Regions from separate parts of the Pseudohongiella acticola genome, predicted to be linked through region 1. Evidence: predicted binding sites of a transcription regulator. Region 1 holds the regulator's gene; each other region holds the start of a gene.
What was found. The regulator sigma-54, encoded in region 1, starts transcription at its own class of promoters, with help from an activator protein. The targets are predictions, from matches to a motif close to ANTGGCATNNANNTTGCTNT.
Positions count from the first base shown of each region.

Region 2: a site for sigma-54 is predicted at 1,579-1,598, ahead of glnA (type I glutamate--ammonia ligase). Genes of this name have one in related genera too.
Region 3: a site for sigma-54 is predicted at 1,427-1,446, ahead of PHACT_RS01880 (flagellar hook-length control protein FliK). Genes of this name have one in related genera too.

Region 1 covers NZ_MASR01000003.1:202,851-207,116, reverse strand. The annotation lists gene yjgA (ribosome biogenesis factor YjgA) at 1-259, opposite strand, end outside; gene PHACT_RS15160 (HPr family phosphocarrier protein) at 261-527, opposite strand; gene rapZ (RNase adapter RapZ) at 524-1,402, opposite strand; gene ptsN (PTS IIA-like nitrogen regulatory protein PtsN) at 1,480-1,947, opposite strand; gene PHACT_RS15145 (RNA polymerase factor sigma-54) at 2,010-3,560, opposite strand; gene lptB (LPS export ABC transporter ATP-binding protein) at 3,759-4,266, opposite strand, start outside.
Region 2 covers NZ_MASR01000001.1:1,601,225-1,605,490, forward strand. The annotation lists gene thiI (tRNA uracil 4-sulfurtransferase ThiI) at 1-1,363, opposite strand, end outside; gene glnA (type I glutamate--ammonia ligase) at 1,793-3,202, shown strand; partial or broken gene glnL (nitrogen regulation protein NR(II)) at 3,520-4,266, shown strand, end outside.
Region 3 covers NZ_MASR01000001.1:413,180-417,445, reverse strand. The annotation lists gene fliI (flagellar protein export ATPase FliI) at 1-909, shown strand, start outside; gene fliJ (flagellar export protein FliJ) at 906-1,352, shown strand; gene PHACT_RS01880 (flagellar hook-length control protein FliK) at 1,553-3,307, shown strand; gene PHACT_RS01875 (flagellar basal body-associated FliL family protein) at 3,598-4,098, shown strand; gene fliM (flagellar motor switch protein FliM) at 4,117-4,266, shown strand, end outside.

The DNA of each region.
Region 1 (4,266 bases):
GTTGGCGTCGTTTGGCTTCGTGACGGTTGGGCAGGCGCTGGTACTCGCGTAATGCCGCCAGCAAAGGCTCGGGCACCTCGATCTGCTCCAGTTGCTTTTTGTTCAGGCTTAACAGGTCTTCACCCATTTTCTGCAGTTCGGTCGAGCGCTTTTTGCGTTGCGTTTTGCTCTCTTCGCCTTCGTCAGCAATATCGCCAGGGCCATCATCAGGCCCGGGCTGCTCAATCCGGGCGCGCCGGTTCAACCGGGGTTCTTTCATGTCACTCGCCTTCTTCAAAACGGTTGTTCACCAGGTCCTGGATGGCCTGGAGTGCATCGGCTTCATCGTTGCCATCAACGATAATAGTGAGCACCGTGCCCTTGCTGGCCGCCAGCATCATCAGGGACAGAATGCTTTTGCCATCAACCAGTTTCTCGTTACCGATGCGAACGCTGCTATTGAACTGCGAGGCGGTTCCGACCAGTCGGGCAGCGGCACGGGCATGCAGGCCTGCCTTGTTGCAGATAGTGATGGTGGCTTCAATCATGACTGTTGTGCAGCCTCCTTGCGTGAGAGTTCCCGGTGCACAACCTGCAGGTTACTGATACGGCCGGTAAATGCCTGCTTCAGACGTTCACACAGGTACACGGATCTGTGTTGGCCGCCGGTGCACCCGATGGCCACAGTCAGGTAGCTGCGATTGCTGCGCTCTATGCGTGGCAACCACTTTTCCAGAAACTGAAAAATATCAGTCTGCATGGCGTTGACGTCGTCCTGGCTCGACAAATACTGGCTGACCGGCTCATCCAGTCCGCACAACGGTCGAAGTGCCGGGTCCCAGTAGGGGTTAGGCAGGCTGCGGGCATCAAAAACAAAATCGGCATCAATGGGAACGCCATTTTTAAAGCCGAATGATTCGAACATCAGTGCCAGCGACGAATCTTTCTTCTCAACCACGCGCGCTCGTACGGTGGCACGTAATTCATGAACCGACATCGTGCTGGTGTCGATGGAAAGACCTGCCAGTGCCGCAATTGGCTCCAGCATTTCACGCTCTTTGTTGATGGCTTCACGCAGGCCGATGCTTTCGGTGGTCAAGGGATGTTTGCGTCTGCTTTCACTGAAGCGTTTGATCAAGGTGGGGCTGTTGGCATCCAGAAAAATAATTTCGGTGTCAATTCTGGATGCCTGCAGATCAACAATAATCTGAGGCACTTTCTTCAGGTCATCAGGAATATTGCGGGCGTCGATGCTGACTGCAACGCGAGGCAGGGCCACAGTTTCGCTGGAGATTCGCGTGATAAAGGCCGGCAACAAACTGGCGGGCAGATTGTCGATACAGTAGTAGCCATGATCTTCCAGCATGTTTAATGCGGTGCTTTTGCCGGAACCGGAGCGGCCGCTTACGATCAGGAGTCTCACAATTGCTCGCCTGCCTTAATTAGGTCTGGATTTGATTTTGCTGTCAGCGGATTGCGACGACCGGGCCCTGACGGTGCTCAGCTTTGAGATTGCTCGCTGAAGCGTATCGCCGTCTGGTAAAGCTCATCGCTACTACTGGCATCGCGCAGTGCCTGACAAAACGTTTCCTGGTGGAACAGTCGCGCCAGGCCACTCAGCACACGCAGGTGTTCGTCGGTTTCTTCAGCTGGCACGATCAGCACGAACAGCAGATCCACCTGTTGCGAATCAATGGCATCAAAATCAATGCCTTCGTCCAGTTGTACCAGTGTGCCGATAATCTGCGTGCACTCCTGAACCCGGCAATGAGGTATGGCAATGCCATTGCCGATGCCCGTGCTGCCCAGTTGCTCGCGCGCCAACAAGGCATTATAGATGGCGTCTGCTGACAGGCTGCTGCTGCTTTCTGCGATATGTTCACTGATGGATGTCAGAAAACGTTTTTTACTGACACCCGGCATATTACAGACGGTGCGTTCAGGGCTAAGAATTGTGCTCAGTTGCATCAGGGCTTCCTAATCTTCCGATGGCTGCCATTCTAGAACCTTGGCCTGCCGCTGGCAATGCGCTAGACCAGTCGTTTTCGCTCATTGGACGGCGGTATAGACAACGATTCCCGGTACTTGGCGATGGTTCGTCGGGCGACGTTGATACCCTGTTCTTCAAGCAACTGCGTGATTTTGCTGTCGCTCAATGGTTTACGTGGGTTTTCCGCCACCACCAGCTTTTTGATCAGGGCACGAATGGCCGTGGACGAACACTCCCCGCCACCGGCCGTGCTGACATGGCTGGAGAAAAAATATTTAAGTTCGAAGATACCACGCGGTGTGTGCATGTACTTCTGTGTGGTCACCCGGGAAATGGTTGATTCGTGCATTTCCACGGCTTCTGCGATGTCATGCAGGACCAGGGGTTTCATGGCCTCTTCGCCTTTCTCCAGGAAACCCTGTTGGTGCTCGACTATGCGGCTGGCAACCTTGAGCAGGGTTTCGTTGCGGCTCTGCAGGCTTTTCAGAAACCAGCGTGCTTCCTGCAGGTTGTCGCGCAGGTAGTTATTGTCTGTGCTGTTCTCCGAGCGTTTTACCAGAGAGGCATAGTCCGCATTGATGCGCAGTTTGGGAGCCGTTTCGGGGTTCAGCTCAACGCGCCAGCGGCCACTGCGCGGGTCCTTGGTGACAAACACATCCGGCACAATGTAGGTAGCGGAGGAGGGCGCGATGTCGGCGCCGGGTCGCGGATCCAGCTTTTCGATGATGGCGATGGCATCACGGAGTTCGGGTTCCTTGAGCCGGGTCAGGCGCATAACCTGGGCATAGTCGCGGTTGCCCAGCAGAGGCAGGTGGTCCTTGACCAGCGTGCGCGCATTGCGAATGGCGTCGTTGACCATTGTCTCTGGTACCTGATTGAGCTGGATCAGCAGGCATTCGGATAAATCGCGGGCAGCCACACCCACCGGGTCAAAGTGCTGGATCCGGTGCAGTACCGCCAACACTTCGTCTTCTTCAATCTCCAGATGCTCCTGCAGCCCCTCCAGAATGGAGTCCAGACTGGCGCTGAGCTGGCCGTTGGCATCCACTGCGTCGATGATGGCCATGGCGATGAGCCGATCGGTGTCTGACATGGTGGTCAGATTCAACTGCCAGAGCAGGTGGTCCTGCAGCGATTCGGAGGCGGCATCACGGGACTCAAATTCATCATTGTCCGGGGCCGGGCTGCCGCTGGTGTAGCTGTTCTGATAGATGTCATCCCAGTTGGTGTCAACAGTCAGCTGCTCCGGGATACTGTCTTCCCAGTGCGATTCGTCGCCGCTGGCTTCGTAAGACGCATCGGAAGATGACTGTTCGGCGAAGCTGTCACCGGTGTCATCTGAGTTATTGCTGGACTTGTCCTTGCCGCTGTCCGACTGGGAGTTTGACTCGCTGCTGTCGTTGTCGAAGCTGGCGTCACTGCCATCGGCGTCCTGGGATTCGTCAACCTCCAGCATGGGGTTGGACTCCAGCGCCTGATGAATTTCCTGTTGAAGATCCAGAGTGGATAGCTGCAGAAGCCGGATTGCCTGCTGCAGCTGGGGAGTCATGGTCAGCTGTTGACCAAGCTTTAGCTGGAGCGAAATTTTCATGGCATCAGATACATCTTTGTTGCTCGGTTGTCGCGGGATCGCTGATTGATGCGCCGCTTTGGCAGCGACACGTTTAGGTTTGCTTTTTTACTAGGCTAAGCAAGCATCATGCCGATGTGTGGATTATTTTGCAATAATTTTGTCTGGGAAAATTTCGCCGATGCTGTACTTGTCTCTGTCCGGCTGCGATGCGTGAGGTCAAATCCGGAATTTCTCGCCCAGATAGACATCACGAACCTTCTGATTGGACAGTATCTGTTCGGCGCTGCCCTCGGCAATGATGCCGCCTTCACTGACAATATAGGCCTTCTCACAGATATCCAGTGTTTCCCTGACATTGTGGTCTGTCAGCAGAACACCGATACCGCGCATTTTCAAGTGTTCGATGATTGATTTTATGTCGCTAACCGATATCGGGTCGACGCCGGCAAATGGCTCATCAAGCAGGATGAAGCGCGGATCATTGGCCAGGGCACGGGCAATTTCGGTTCGTCTGCGCTCACCACCGGACAGGCTCATGCCTTTGTTGTGACGTATGTGGGTGATATGGAACTCCTGCAACAGGCTTTCCATTTTTTCCCGGCGCTGTGGCGGGCTGAGATCCTTGCGGGTCTGCAGGATCGCCATGATATTGTCTTCAACGCTGAGGTTGCGAAAAATCGATGAGTCCTGTGGCAGATAGCCAACACCCAGACGGGCCCGTGAA
Region 2 (4,266 bases), on a different contig from region 1:
GATATTGTCGGGACGCATCCATCATCGCAAATTGTGTGCTCAGCTGATAGAAAGGAACCACCGCTACCTCGTAGTGCTCATCGCTCAATGGCGCCCGTTCCTGCTCTTGCGGGTGACGTATATCAATCACCATCGCTCCGGCAGGCACGTCTGTGACCTGCTCGGGCTCAACGTCACGGTGCTCGAGCACTTCGACCACCCGGTCAATCATCTGAACTTCACGCTCAGCCACTGCTGCGCTTATCAGTTCAATATCCAGTTTCGCCTCTTCCTCAAGCACTCGCTGAAGCTTCGCATTTGTGGTCGGTTTTACTGATACCACACCACAATACTCTGGCACCTGAGCCGAGAACTCCTCAGTACCAATGCGCCGCGCCATGTCAATAATGTCCTGTTTGTCGGTCACAATCAGGGGTCGCAATACAAGCATATCCGTTACCTGATCGATCACATTCAGATTGGGCAGGGTCTGACTGGCAACCTGCGCTACGCACTCGCCGGTTACCAGTGCCGACAGCTTCATTTCGCGGGCGATCTGATCAGCCGCACGAATCATCATGCGCTTTAGCACAACAGCCATGTGGCCGCTGTCTACCCGGGTCAGTATCTCGCCCAACAACGGCTCAAACGGTACACTGATGAATTTGACACGATGGGAGGCTCCGAACCGCATCCACAGATACAATGCGACCTCCTTTACCGCCAGTTCATGCTCCTTGCCACCCAGGTTAAAAAACAGAAAATGAGTCTGTACGCCACGACGCATGAACAGATAACTCGACACCGCCGAATCAAAGCCGCCTGAAATCAGCGACAACACCGGCTCCTGCGTCCCCATGGGGTATCCGCCCAACCCGCGCCATTGCTGCGTTACCACATACAGGGTCTGTTGACGGATTTCCAGACGCACGGTGACGTCCGGCTGCCTCAGATCGACCCCGGACGCGCCGGTCTCGCGCAACAGAGCCGCGCCCAGGTAACGCTCCAGCTCCATGGAGCTGAAGTCATGATTGCCTTGACGTTTACTGCGTACAGCAAAGCTGCGGCCCTGCAATTGATCGCGATAATGAGGCAAAATTTCTGTCAATATGCCGTCAAAATCCGGCAACGGCTGTTTACTCACCTGACTGATCAGCGAAATTCCCGGCGTATTGCGTAACACGTCGACGACCTGGGCCAGAAGAGTTTCATCTGCAGTGTTGGTTTCCACTTCCAGAATGTCCCAGTCACCGGTTACACTGATCCGCGAATCGATCCGGCCCATCAGTATCCGCAGATTACGCCGCAGTGTCTTGATCAGTCGTTGACGCACCGAACGCGTCTTGATGGTAATTTCAGGGAAAAAGCGGATAACATAAAGCATGGTACTGACCTTGTGTTCGAAATGGACGACAACCGGTGACAGCTGACGGAATTAATTCGGTTGTAATAGTGAGACGGACGCATCAAAAAAGGGCATTATGCACCAAAAAGGCGCCAACTCGAATTTGGCGCACTTTTTTGGTGCGCTTTTGCGCATTAGCCTGACACGGGTTATCAGCAAGCACCGCGTATACAGGGGCTCTGGGCAGCAACAGGAATGGCATATATCTTGCTCATTCACTGCTACTCGGGCATGGTATGCGAGCGCCATTATAATGCCGAATGCCCGGTTTGTTGAGTGCTGAACCAGCACACGACCGGCATATAAGAAAATAAACACTGAGCAACGGCAGCAATCAGCGGCTGTGTCAGATTTTAAAACTGTGACTTTAAACCGTCACCCAATTCTCGATCACACGGAGGATCAGGAATGTCTGAGAAGACTTTAAATTTAATCAAAGAGAACGACGTCAAGTGGGTAGATCTTCGCTTCACCGACACCAAGGGTAAGGAGCAGCACGTTACTTTCCCGGCGGCGGTTGTAGATGAAGGCTTCATGGACGGCGTTATGTTTGACGGCTCCTCAGTCGCTGGCTGGAAGGGCATCAACGAATCAGACATGATCCTGAAGCCGGACGACACCACAGCGGTGCTGGATCCGTTTGCTGACGAGATACAGGTTAACCTGCGCTGCGACATCATCGAGCCGCGCACCATGCAGGGTTACAACCGTGACCCGCGCTCCGTGGCACGTCGCGCTGAAGAATACCTGAAATCAACCGGCATCGGTGATCAGGCGTTTTTTGGACCGGAGCCCGAGTTCTTTGTCTTTGACGAAGTCAAATGGAACGTGGCAATGGACGGCGCTTTCTTCAAGATTGGCAGCGAAGAAGCAGCCTGGTCGTCAGGCAAGAGCATTGACGGCGGCAACATGGGTCACCGCCCTAAAGTGAAAGGCGGCTATTTCCCCGTGCCTCCGGTTGACTCGCTGAGCGACCTGCGCGGCGCAATGTGCGACACAATGGAATCCATGGGTCTGGAAATTGAACTGCATCACCACGAAGTGGGCAACGCAGGTCAGTGCGAAATCGGCACCAAATTCAACTCACTGGTCTACAAGGCAGATGAAGTTCAGATCCTGAAATACTGCGTGCTGAATACAGCTCACGCGTTTGGCAAGACTGCCACCTTCATGCCCAAGCCACTGGTTGGCGACAACGGCTCAGGCATGCATGTTCACATGTCCATCTCCAAAGATGGCAAGAACATGTTTGCTGGCGACGGTTATGCAGGCCTGTCCGAAACCGCCCTGTTCTACATCGGCGGTATCATCAAGCACGCCCAGGCACTGAATGCCTTCGGCAATGCCTCTACCAACAGCTACAAGCGTCTGGTTAAAGGTTTTGAGGCACCCACACTGCTGGCGTACTCATCGCGTAACCGTTCAGCTTCCATCCGTATTCCGTACGTGCTTGGCGGCAACCCGAAAGCCATCCGTATCGAAGTGCGTTTCGGTGACTGCACAGCCAACCCTTACCTGTACTTCGCCGCGCTGCTGATGGCCGGCCTGGACGGCATCAAGAACAAGATCCACCCTGGCGACCCCGCCAGCAAGGACCTGTACGACCTGGAGCCGGAAGAAGAAGCGGAAATTCCAAAGGTTTGTTACTCACTGGATCAGGCACTGGAATCACTGGACAAGGATCGCGAATTCCTCAAGCAGGGCGGCGTATTCTGCGACGACCTGATTGATGGCTACATCGCGCTGAAGCAGCAAGACTGCACTCGCCTGAACATGTCAGCCCACCCGGTTGAGTTTGATATGTACTACAGCTGCTAAGTAAGAACGCCCACGCCACGCCGGCAAATACGATCACCGGTGTACGTGGATAAAAAAGCGCCTGTCGGAATATCCGATGGGCGTTTTTTTTGCTTTGCCAAAGAGCACGCATGCCTGCAAAATTGCGCGACGCACCAACATAGTGCATAGTTCGATGTATCACGCGCGCCCTGAGATCACCATCAATACCGGTAAACGCTAAAAAACGCGCCATAAATGTTCATTCACTGCACAACGCTCCGGAATGAACCAATTTACTGAAAGTGGTTTGTTTATTGCATGACCTTGCCCCATATAACGAGGTATTCCGACATATCATGCAATCCAGTAGTAATTCTTACAGACGATTATTGGACACTCTGGCAAGCTCCATTCTGGTGCTGGACCAGGATCTGCGCCTGCAATATATCAATCTTGCAGCAGAGAGCCTGCTGGCTATCAGCGGCCGACAGGTCAACAATGCCTTTGTCGGCGATATTTTCCTGAACGCGGATGATGATGTTGCCGATATCCGACAGGCAATTGTTGGACACCACAGCTTTACCAAGCGCAAAACCCAGTTGCACCTGGCGAATGGCAAGAGCCTGCAGGTGGACTATACCGTGACGCCACTGACCGACTTTCCGGACGCGGCAGTGGTCATAGAAATTCAGAGCATGAACTATGCTGAGCGAATCAGCCGCGATGAAACCCTGATTTCAACTCATGAAACGACCCGCGAGCTTGTGCGCGGCCTTGCGCATGAAATCAAAAATCCGCTTGGCGGCATCCGGGGTGCGGCGCAATTGCTCGCCAGTGAGCTGCCCAACTCCGAGCTGGCTGACTATACCAATGTCATCATTGAAGAGGCGGATCGCCTTCACAAACTGGTGGACCGCCTGGTTGGCTCGCGCAAACCCATGGAGTACAGCTCACTCAACGTTCATGAAGTGCTGGAACGTGTCCGCAATCTGGTTGATGCTGAAGTCAGTGACAGAGACATTACCCTGGTGCGTGACTACGATCCCAGTATTCCGGAGTTGCAAGGAGACTTCGAACAACTTATTCAGGCAGTGCTCAACATC
Region 3 (4,266 bases), on a different contig from region 1:
CGGTTCACCGAAGCCGACGTCATCGTCGTCGGCCTGATCGGTGAGCGGGGTCGTGAGGTCAAGGAATTCATTGACGAGATTCTGGCTGAAGAAGGTCTGGCACGGTCTGTCGTTGTGGCGTCGCCGGCGGATGATTCTCCGCTTATGCGCCTGCGTGCGGCGATGATCACCACGCGTATCGCAGAAGGCTTTCGGGATCAGGGCAAAGACGTGCTGATGTTGATGGACTCACTGACGCGCTATGCCATGGCACAACGTGAAATCGCTCTGGCAATCGGTGAGCCACCGGCAACGAAAGGGTATCCACCGTCGGTGTTTGCGCGCATACCGCAATTGGTGGAGCGAGCCGGTAATGCCGACAGTGGCGAAGGCACCATCACGGCATTTTATACCGTGTTGACAGAAGGCGATGATCAACAGGATCCGGTCGCCGATTCTGCACGAGCCATTCTGGACGGTCACATCGTATTATCACGGACACTGGCGGAGCAGGGTCATTACCCGGCAATTGATATTGAAGCGTCGATAAGCCGTGTCATGCCAGCAGTGGTTAATGCTGACCACCTGGCCAAGGCGCAATTATTCAAGCGGGTGTATTCGCGCTATCAGCAGAACCGCGATTTGATCAGCGTCGGCGCCTACACTATGGGTGCCGACAAGGATATCGATTTTGCCATTGAACGCATGCCGCACCTGCGTCAGTTTCTGCAACAGGGTCTGACTGAGAATGTTGGTCTGGCTGATGCTGTTGCGCGTCTGGGCAAAGCGATTTCACCCGCGCCGGGTCGCACCATGCCGGGTGCAGGCGGTACCAACGCGCCAGGCAATGTGACGCAGCTTCAACCCCGCACCACATTGGGTGGCAGCGACCGTGGAGCCCCCGACAAACAATCGGGTAATGCGTCTTGAACCGTGTCAAGCGCATGCAACCTGTCCTGCGTCTGGCAGAGCTGGAAGCGGACAAGGCAGGGCGAGCGCTGACCATGCTGCAGCAGCGCATACAGGCAGAGGAAACCAAACTGTCGCAGCTGTACGCGTATCAGCAGGACTACCGGAACCAGATGCAGCTCTCAGGCCAGGCAGGCATGACCGTGGAGCGGTTGCGACTGTTTGATGGTTTTCACCAGCAACTGGATCGAGCCATTAGCCACCAGCGTGATCTGATCAATCATATGCAGCAGGATCAGGAGCGGGTACGTGAGCACTGGCGTCAATTGGATATCCGTCACAAAAGCCTGGAAAAAATGATCGAACGACTGAAGCGCGACGCCGATGTGCAACAGGCGCGCAACGAACAGCGCAATCACGACGAATTTTCCCGGCGCCGTGCCTCTGATTCAGGTTGGTCCTGAAGCAGGGAAGCGCGGAAGCACGGTAGCGCGGTTGCTCAGCCCCGAAATACCCTCTGTAAAATCCTTTTCCCCAGATTGGCAGGTTTCTTGCTGAGTCTCTGATGTCATTCTTGAAATGGCGCCTGTCCTTCAGACTGCAACACGCCTGCGTGAGCAGGCACTGGTCAGGCACCCGGGCAATTACGAATAGGAATTTGAGCATGTTGGTACCTGTTGATTTAATGTCAGTTGTTAGCGCGGTATCGCCAGCGGGCAAGGCCCGGGATGGCGTCGGCCCGGCTGCCGGTGCAGCGAATTCCTGGCTCCAGGCGGCCAGCGATGGGGATTCTTCTGTCGATGGTAATGGCATGATTAATAAGCTTTTTATGTCATACGCCAATGATGGTGAAGCCAATCCTGAGGGTCGCTTTGCCGCTGACTTGCGAGCGCTATTGAGCGCACACGGCGTAGATATTGCCGCGGACCCGGTACTCTTGTCCCATGCTGGAAATGATGACATGCTGGCCAAGTTTGATGGCGCCCTGTCCGATCTGGACTGGAGTGTTGATGAGCTTCTGCAAATGTCCATGGGTCCGCTTGCAGGCGGAAATAATTTGCCTGTTGATGACCAATCTTTGCCGTCTGTGTTGCGGCAATGGCTGTCTGCGCTCTCGTCACCAACCGGAGAAGCTGCAGTAACAGGGGCTTCCGATTCCGCGGCAGAAGATAGCCCGGCGCAGCGATTGCTGACAGACGGCGCGACCGGCAAGTTGTCGGAAGGTGCTGACTTATTGACATTGCAGGGGCAGCTTTCAGGTCAGTCATTGGTGTCGCCACTGGCTCAGACCTCAGTGCCTGGCTCAGCCGACAACACAGCTCAGAACCCAGCCCAGGTATTAACGCAACCGTTGACGTCGGCTGGCGATAGCGGACAGGTGCTTGCTGGTCTGTCCGCCGGTGGCCTGGTGGCTGCTAACGGCGCCACTGTTCTGGGTGGGACAGGCAGTGGGCAAGGCTATCCCGCGTTAACGGGCGAGGCCGACACTGATGGTCAGCGAACTGCAAATCCGGCATCGCGCATTCCGGGTGGCCTGGCGGGCGAGGAAGGCTTGGCCGGATTGGCCAATTCCGCTGACACAGTGAAACAGGCAACCGACACGCAGTTGAATCCAGGCGCGCAGAAGGTCTCGTCTGATGCAGCAAATGCCAGCGTGTTCAGGTCCATCCAGTTCAGTCAGGCGGGCCGAGGTGACGGCAATGGGGTCGATGGCGGTCCGGAGGCACCGGCAGATCTGATTAAAACCAGTGCTCCACTGGAGCGTAGCCAGGCCGTCGCCAGCCAGCTGTCCGCTCCTCTGTCGACGGGTACGGGGCTGGATACTTCGCTAAACCTCAATTCGACCCAGAGTCAGGTGCCGACGCCGGCTGACACCAGCACCGTACTGAACCGGCCTGAGCAACGGATGTTGGCGGCAGAAACTGCACAACAGGCGCAATCACAGGCTACTCAGCAATCGGTCACTCGCACCGCCGATGGCCTGCCACGATTTGCCATGGACACTGCGTTTGGTCAGCAGGGCTGGTCAGACAGCTTGGGGCGGCAGTTGCTGGTCATGAGTAGTCAGGGTGTCAGTTCGGCACAGATCCGCCTGGATCCGCCTGAACTGGGCAGTCTGACCGTCAAGATCCAGATGTCCTCAGACCAGCAGACCAGCGTCAATTTTGTTAGCCAGCACGCAGTGGTGCGCGAAGTGCTGGAGCAACAACTGAACCGGTTACAGGATCTGTTCCGGGAACAGGGACTGGACCTGGCCGATGTGTCAGTATCAGATCAGACGGCACAACAGCAGGATGCCGATGCTGAAGGTGAGCAAGGGCGTGCTGGTGACTGGACAGAGCGGGCTGGTGATCAGGATGAAACCGCTGGCGATCCGGTTCTGGTGCGGTCCGAATCACTGATCGATTTCTACGCCTGAACGCATTGCGGCTGACTTCTTCTGCACTGGCCGGGTCTGACCCTGACCCTGTCTGACGGTAACCCCTGCCTGCGGTAGCCACCGCGGCAGGCGTCAAAGCTCCGTCTGATATTTCTTGTCAACTCGCTTGCTGGCGTCACTAATTTGGCGAGTGCCTTTTTGCTCAATGTCTATATAATTGATTCCTAATAAGTTATCAACTTGTCAGGAGAGTGGCACAAGCCTTGCTTCTGTTCACTGCAAAGAGTACAACGTGACTATACGTCAGGTAGACATCAGGAAAGTTATTTATGGCCGATGATGATGAAGAAGCCGTTCCGGTTGCGAATAAAAGTAAAAAATTACTGTTCATAGGCATCATTGCTGTTGTGCTGTTGGCCGCTGCGGGCGGCGGGGCATGGTTCTTTCTGTTCAGCGGTGGCGAAGAAGTTGTTGTTGACCCCGATGCGCCCCCGCCGGTGGCGCCGCGTGAGCCTGTGCAGTATATGGAGTTGTCACCTGCATTTATCGTCAATTTTCCTCATCAGGGTCGACAACGTTTCATGCAGGCGACAGTGACGATCATGGCGCGTGATGCTGAGGCGCTGCAGGCAGTTACGCAGCACATGCCTGTGATCAGGCATAACCTGATCAACCTGCTTAGCGCCCAACTGATTCTGGTGTTTGAAGATCCGGCCGGCATCGAGCGGCTGCGACAGATGGCGACCGACGAAGTCAATCAGGTGCTGCAGCGTGAGATTGGTCGCGACGGCATTGAGCAATTGCTGTTTACCAACTTCGTGATGCAATAGGGTATTGGAGACGCAATCATGCAGGACCTGTTATCGCAAGACGAAATTGATGCGCTATTACATGGTGTCGATGATGGTGCCGTTGAGACTGATCTGGACGATGATCCGGCGTCGGTACGATCCTATGATCTGACCAGTCAGGATCGAATTGTGCGTGGTCGTATGCCC